DNA from 2 places in the Blautia sp. DFI.3.45 genome. Region 2 is predicted to be linked to the other one. Evidence: riboswitches for the same ligand, from Rfam matches in the RefSeq annotation. Region 2 holds a riboswitch; the other holds the start of a gene.

Region 1 (3,427 bases), on a different contig from region 2:
TTCAAAGCATTGATAACAATCCCTGAACAGATAAACTATTGCGCATTTTCCCGGAACTTTGTATAATAAATCACTGTCCTCGCTCATATCTGCGGACTTATTATGGAAAGGAGTCTTCCTTATATTATGGAAACTACAATTAAACAGATTGAAGATATGTCTCTGAATGCCTGGCCATCTCACAAGATGGAATTATACGACGGCTGGATCCTGAGATTTTCTTATTTTTATACACACAGAACCAACAGCGTAGAACAGTTCGGCAATTCCACCCTCACCTGGCGGGAAAAAATCCCATATTGTGAAAGCGTATATAAGCGTCTGGGAACCCCCGCTGTATTTAAGATCAGTCCTCTTGTCTCTCCTGACTTTGATTATGTTCTGGAGAATCGGGGATATGCCATCCAGCATACCACCAATGTCATGGCAATGAGCATGAACGCCGCACATCTGGATACTCCATATCCTGATGTAACATTCTACAATAACATTCCGTCTGAATGGATTGAAAGTCTGTTCAATCTAAAAAATACTATAAATCCGATTCACAGAAAAGTTGTACCATCCATGTATCAGGCAATTCTCAAAGAAACCATTTGCGCCTGCATCCGCATAGACGGGCAGATCATTGCAACAGGGCTTGGTATCCTGGACAGAGACTACATCGGTATTTACGCCATCCATGTCAAAGAGGAATACCGCAAACATGGCTATGCCCGTCAGATCTGCACAGGACTTCTGAAAGAAGGAATGAAAAAAGGTGCACAGAATGCATATCTTCAGGTTGTAGAGGGAAATGACAATGCCCGGGCATTATACAGATCACTTGGATTCCAGCAGCTTTATACTTACTGGTTCCGCGTACAGCCGGATGAAAACGGAAATTTCCCACCTGAGAAATAAAAAGAACTATCTGTAAAGCGTTTTCATTTTTTGCTTTTACAGATAGTTCTTAATTTTTATAGATTTTAACTTTTCTTTTTCGGGGAATCAGTTGATTCATTTAACATAGTTCGCGCCAACTATATTGTATATCATTTTAATTTTAATATTCAAGTCTTATTCTGTATTTTATCTCTGACTCAATTATGTTACTGTTCACTCCGTTCACAGTAACGTAGCCAAAATTCATTCCAGATTGCCTGCGGCAATGGAATTTTGGCTTGTATGTCTCGGGATTTTGGCATATTCATGCCAAAACACCTCGCGGAATAGTGGTGTGTGAACAGTAACTCAATTATACTGTTTTGTTTTTCAGCACTGCAGGTGATGTATTACCTACCACCATCGCTGTCAGAGGGCTGAAATACAGCAGACATGTTAATACACAGTAAATCGGGATCATAATTGCAAACTGTACCAGTCTTCCGGGCATGATCGCATAGAAATTATATCCAAGCATGATCACAAGTCCTGCTGTTGTAAGCACCAGAGAGCTGAGAACTGCAGTTACCACGATAGATACGCAGATACCAACTGTCTTTCCTGTTTTCTTTCTGTTTGCAAATAATGGTTTTGCAAGGGCAGGAAGCACACCCCAGAGGATTGCTGCAACTGTGATAAACGGATTTACAGCATAGCCCTTCATAAAGCACCCGATAATATCCGCACATAATCCACAGACACCACCAGCTACCGGGCCAAGCCACAGACCTGCAAGGATTGTACATACACTTCCCACAGAAATACGGTACGCACCAAGATCAATGACCAGAACTCGTGTGAGTACCAGATGCATGGCGATCAGAAGAGCCATGAACACCAATGTTTTTACGTTCCAATATTGTTTTTTCTGCATAATAAAAACACCTCCATAATGTGTTTAAAAAATAGAGTAGTTACATAAATAATAATCCCTCCACATTATGAGATGCTCTCATATGTAGCAACGGGTGCGGAAATTATATCGTAAGCAGCACGCTTTCTGCTTTTCGTTTCACGGCGACTCCCCAGCCTGTGAACACTTGACGCATAAAATCCTACTTCGCTATTATTTATTTATCGAAATTATAACACAATCCATAGAAATTGCAATATATTTTCCGTTATTATTTTCACAAATTTGAATGCTGTTTTTTGTTCATTCTATACGAATGGTCTGCTTTTTTTACTTGAGAATATTGCTGCAAACACTCGTAAGTCTATGAATAAAACAGCCGCATATACTAATACTATAACATTATGCAGCAGTCCGGCATCTTCAGCAATGAGAAATTACATGAATACAGATATCCCGCCCCGGTCTGCTATAATCATGGAGGTAAAAAATGTCAGAAATATGTAAAAATAACTGCCAAAATCCTTATAATATATGTTATGATAATTACCTGAATACCAACGCCTGTACGGAATGTACCGGCCTGATATGCACTCCTGCCAAAGATAATGACGAATGGGAAAGCTACCGGAAAATTTTTGATTTTATCCCCGAACCGCCGGAAAGCAATATCCCTCCCTGTAAATAATTATTGCATACGGCAGGAATCATGTTCAAACGAATGATTTATTGGAGGTCCTGTCTATATTATGAAAAAACTGCTTGCTGCATGTGTCTGTGCCGGCCTTAGCTTTTCTTTTGCCGGATGCAGCCCTGAAACCATACTGGAACAATTCACATCCACCGGAGACACATCCGTCCGGGAACTTACTTCTTCATTTGACACCACAACTGAAACCGAAACAAAAGGCCGTATCTATATGGATGAACTTTCCGGTACCCTGCAGGATTTTTCAGGAAGCCAGCTTATTCTGAACACGGACAGTGCCTCCTATGTATTTAATGTTTCCAATGCCACCCTGGAATGTAAAGGCGGCATGATCACCGGCGATGAGATCAGTATCATTTACGAAGGTCAGCTTTCCGGTACTGACACAGGCAGTGTACATGTTCTGAAGGTTGTAGATGAATTTCATAAAAAAAACAAACTGAAAAAGCGCACTGCACATGGGCAGGTCATTTCCCTGACTTCCAATACCATCACAATAAAATCAAAGAAAGGAAAAACAGCCACCTATCCGATCACAGGAACAAAACAATATTATCAGAACGGAATCAAGGCCGGTGACTGGGTTTACCTTACATTCAAGGGAAAATTCCCGGATATTTCCAATGATTCTTCCGCATCCTTAAATGCCAGTCACCTGAAAGTGCTGAGTATTTCTGATCTGAAAGATCTGGAAATACCGGATCCCACCCCAACTCCGGATCCAAAACTCACACAGACACCGGAGCAGATAGAAAATAAAGAAAAACAGCTGCTGGCAACTGTACAGGGAGTAAATCTGAATATCCTCCGGATTCTTCCTGCCGGAAGTGACACCTCCTTTAATCTGGATATGTCAGCAATCCCCGCTTACTTCAAGGGAGGAATTGCCCCGGGATCTCATGTTAATGTTACTTATATCGGAGATCTGGAAACAACATCCC
Region 2 (3,427 bases):
CTATCTGGAATACAGCACCAGAATTTACAGCATTTATCTGAAATATATTGCACCGGAAGATATTTTCCCGTATTCGATTGACGAAGTATTTATGGATGTAACGAATTATCTGCATACTTATAATATGACAGCAAGAGAACTTGCAATGACCATGATACAGGATGTGCTGAAAACGACAGGTATAACGGCAACTGCCGGAATTGGAACGAATATGTATTTATGCAAGATTGCGATGGATATCGTGGCAAAGCATATTAAAGCAGATAAAGATGGCGTACGAATTGCAGAATTGGATGAAATGTCATACCGAAGGAAACTCTGGAGCCACAGACCTCTTACTGATTTCTGGAGAGTCGGAAAGGGATATGCAAAGAAGTTGGAAGAATATGGCCTTTATACGATGGGTGATATTGCCAGATGTTCCATCGGAAAAGAGAATGAATTATATAACGAAGATTTGCTATATAAACTGTTTGGCGTTAATGCAGAGCTTCTGATCGATCATGCCTGGGGATATGAGCCCTGTACCATGGAAATGGTCAAGTCTTACAAACCGGAAACGAACAGTGTTTGTTCCGGGCAGGTACTTCATTGTCCTTATGACTTTGAAAAAGCAAAATTAGTCGTCAAAGAGATGACGGACCAGATGGTTTTGGATTTGGTGGATAAGAAGCTTGTGACGGATCAGATTGTATTGACAGTTGGTTATGATATTGAGAATTTGAATAATACCGACAGGAAAAAGAAATATCATGGTGAGGTTACGATCGACCGTTATGGAAGAAGAATTCCGAAACACGCACATGGAACGACCAATCTGAAACGGCAGACTTCCTCAACAAAAATGATAACAGATGCAGTAATAGAGTTATATGACAGGCTCGTTGACAGAAACCTGCTTGTCAGAAGAATCAATATCACAGCGAACAGGCTTGTGGATGAAAAATCTGTCAAGAAAGAAGAAGTGTATGAGCAGCTGGATCTTTTTACGGATTATGAGGCACAAAGGAAAAAGCAGGAAGAGGAAGCGGCTGAGCTGGATCGCGAAAAACGTATGCAGGAGGCAATGCTCAGTATCAAGAAGAAATTTGGAAAAAACGCTGTACTGAAGGGAATGAATCTTCAGGAAGGTGCAACCGCCAAGGACAGAAATGAACAAATTGGCGGACATAAGGCGTAAAGGAGTTGGAAGAGGATGAAAAATAATTCTTATGAAGATATTATCAATTTGCCACATCCGGTCTCTAAGAATCATCCGCAAATGCCACTTCGGGATCGGGCAGCACAATTTGCTCCTTTTGCAGCTCTGACCGGACATGATGCTGCGATAAAAGAAACGGCAAGATTAACCGATGAAAGATTGGAACTGAGCGAGGAAGTGATTGCTCAGCTGAACGAAAAAATCAACATAATCAGAAATAATATCGGTATAGAACAGAATGTATCGATAACTTATTTTATTCCCGATGCAAAAAAAGCCGGTGGATCTTATGTTATGTGCTCCGGTATTGTAAAAAAGGTAGACGAATACGAGCATACCATAATTATGACGGATCAAACGGTCATTCCAATCGAACAGATAAGTGATATTAAATGTGAAGAGTGGTAAATGTGAAAAATGTTTCACTGGGAAAAGTGAAAACAGAAAAAATTATTCTGAAAAGTCAGAAAAAAGCTTTTCTATTATCGTATTACATGGTATACTGAATACCGAAATGAATGATATGCAAAATAGGATTTTATGCGTCAAGTGTTCGGTGAATGGGGAGTTGTCACTGAAACGAAAAGTGCGTCTTACGGTATATTATCCGCACCCGTTGCAAACAATATAAGAGGATATCTCATATTGTGTTAGGGAATGTTTTCGACATACATTCTATCACAATTGGAGATATCCTTTTTAATTTGGTCAAAAGGATAATCTCCATTTCAAAAATACAAAGGAGGTTATTTTTTAATGGTTGACAAAGTGAAAATTGAGCAGGCAGTCCGTCTGCTTCTGGAAGGTATCGGTGAAGATATCACACGGGAAGGTCTGATTGATACTCCTGACAGGATTGCCCGCATGTGTGAAGAAATTTACGGAGGTCTTGGCCATGAAGCGGACCAGCATCTATTAAAGCAGTTTCCTGTAGAGAATAATGAAATCGTACTGGAAAAAGACATCACCTTTTACTCCATGTGTGAGCATCACCTGATGCCTTTTTATGGAAAAGCTCATCTTGCATACATCCCCAACGGCAAAGTTACCGGTTTAAGCAAGCTGGCACGTACAGTAGATGTTTATTCCAGAAGACCACAGATTCAGGAACGGCTTACCGTTCAGATCGCAGATGCTTTGGAGCGTACTCTGGATCCAAAAGGAATTATGGTAATGCTGGAAGCGGAACATACCTGTATGACCATGCGCGGAATAAAGAAACCGGGAAGCAAAACGATCACTACTGTAACCCGTGGTGCGTTTACAGAAGATAAGGAACTGCAGAAAATGTTCCTTTCTATGGTAAAAGGATGAATAACAATTTTTCAGATATGGATCGTGTCAATCAGATCTGGAGGCACCCGGTTTATCAGGAACATTATAAAAAAATACAGGAACTTGAAAGTGAACGGATCTTCTGCCGTCATACGCCTGAACATTTTCTGGATGTTGCACGACTGATGTACATTTATGCACTGGAGGAACATCTGGAGCTGCCCAAAGAGCTTATCTATGCAGCAGCACTTCTGCATGATATCGGACGTGCACAGCAATATCAGTACAACATTCCCCATGATATTGCAGGAGTAGAAATCGCACGGGAAATTCTGACAGATCTGCACTTTACAGAACAGGAAAAAGAACTGATTCTGTCTTCTATTGGACATCACCGAAAAGGAGATTCCTGCAGTACGCTGGCAGCACTTCTTTATAAAGCGGATAAGCAGTCCAGAAATTGTTTTTTATGTTCCGCTGCTCCTGAATGCTATTGGTCTGATGATAAAAAAAATATGAAAATTGAATACTGATCTTCTTCATAAGCACAAAAGAAAGGATGGGCTCTGCTCATGAAAATTGGAAACCGTTTTTTTGATACTAAGAATCATACTTACATAATGGGAATTTTGAATGTTACCCCTGATTCCTTTTCTGACGGCGGCAAATGGAATCATATGGATGAAGCTCTGAAACATACAGAGGCAATGATTGCTGATGGTGCAGATATTATTGATATCGGAGGCGAATCTACACGTCCCGGTCATACTCCTGTCAGTGCTGATGAGGAAGCACAGAGAGTTCTTCCTGTTATTGAAGCGGTCAAAAAACATTTTGACATTCCTGTTTCTGTAGATACTTTTAAGAGCAGTGTTGCTGAAAGCTCTATCCAGGCAGGAGCTGACCTGGTTAACGATATCTGGGGATTAAAATATGATCCGAAAATGGCAG

Evidence for each region. A riboswitch is a leader RNA that binds a small molecule or an ion and turns the genes downstream of it on or off. The one in region 2 is predicted to bind tetrahydrofolate.
Region 1: it holds a riboswitch for tetrahydrofolate, as region 2 does, so the genes downstream of both, LJE09_RS00535 (folate family ECF transporter S component) here and folE (GTP cyclohydrolase I FolE) in region 2, are expected to answer to the same signal.

Annotation. Positions count from the first base shown of each region.
Region 1 is NZ_JAJDMI010000001.1:109,966-113,392, reverse strand. It holds gene LJE09_RS00545 (SGNH/GDSL hydrolase family protein) at 1-26, shown strand, start outside; gene LJE09_RS00540 (GNAT family N-acetyltransferase) at 127-903, shown strand; gene LJE09_RS00535 (folate family ECF transporter S component) at 1,238-1,798, opposite strand; THF riboswitch at 1,885-1,989, opposite strand; gene LJE09_RS00530 (hypothetical protein) at 2,527-3,427, shown strand, end outside.
Region 2 is NZ_JAJDMI010000056.1:5,315-8,741, reverse strand. It holds gene LJE09_RS14870 (Y-family DNA polymerase) at 1-1,180, shown strand, start outside; gene LJE09_RS14865 (hypothetical protein) at 1,196-1,609, shown strand; THF riboswitch at 1,726-1,822, shown strand; gene folE (GTP cyclohydrolase I FolE) at 1,958-2,515, shown strand; gene LJE09_RS14855 (HD domain-containing protein) at 2,512-3,009, shown strand; gene folP (dihydropteroate synthase) at 3,049-3,427, shown strand, end outside.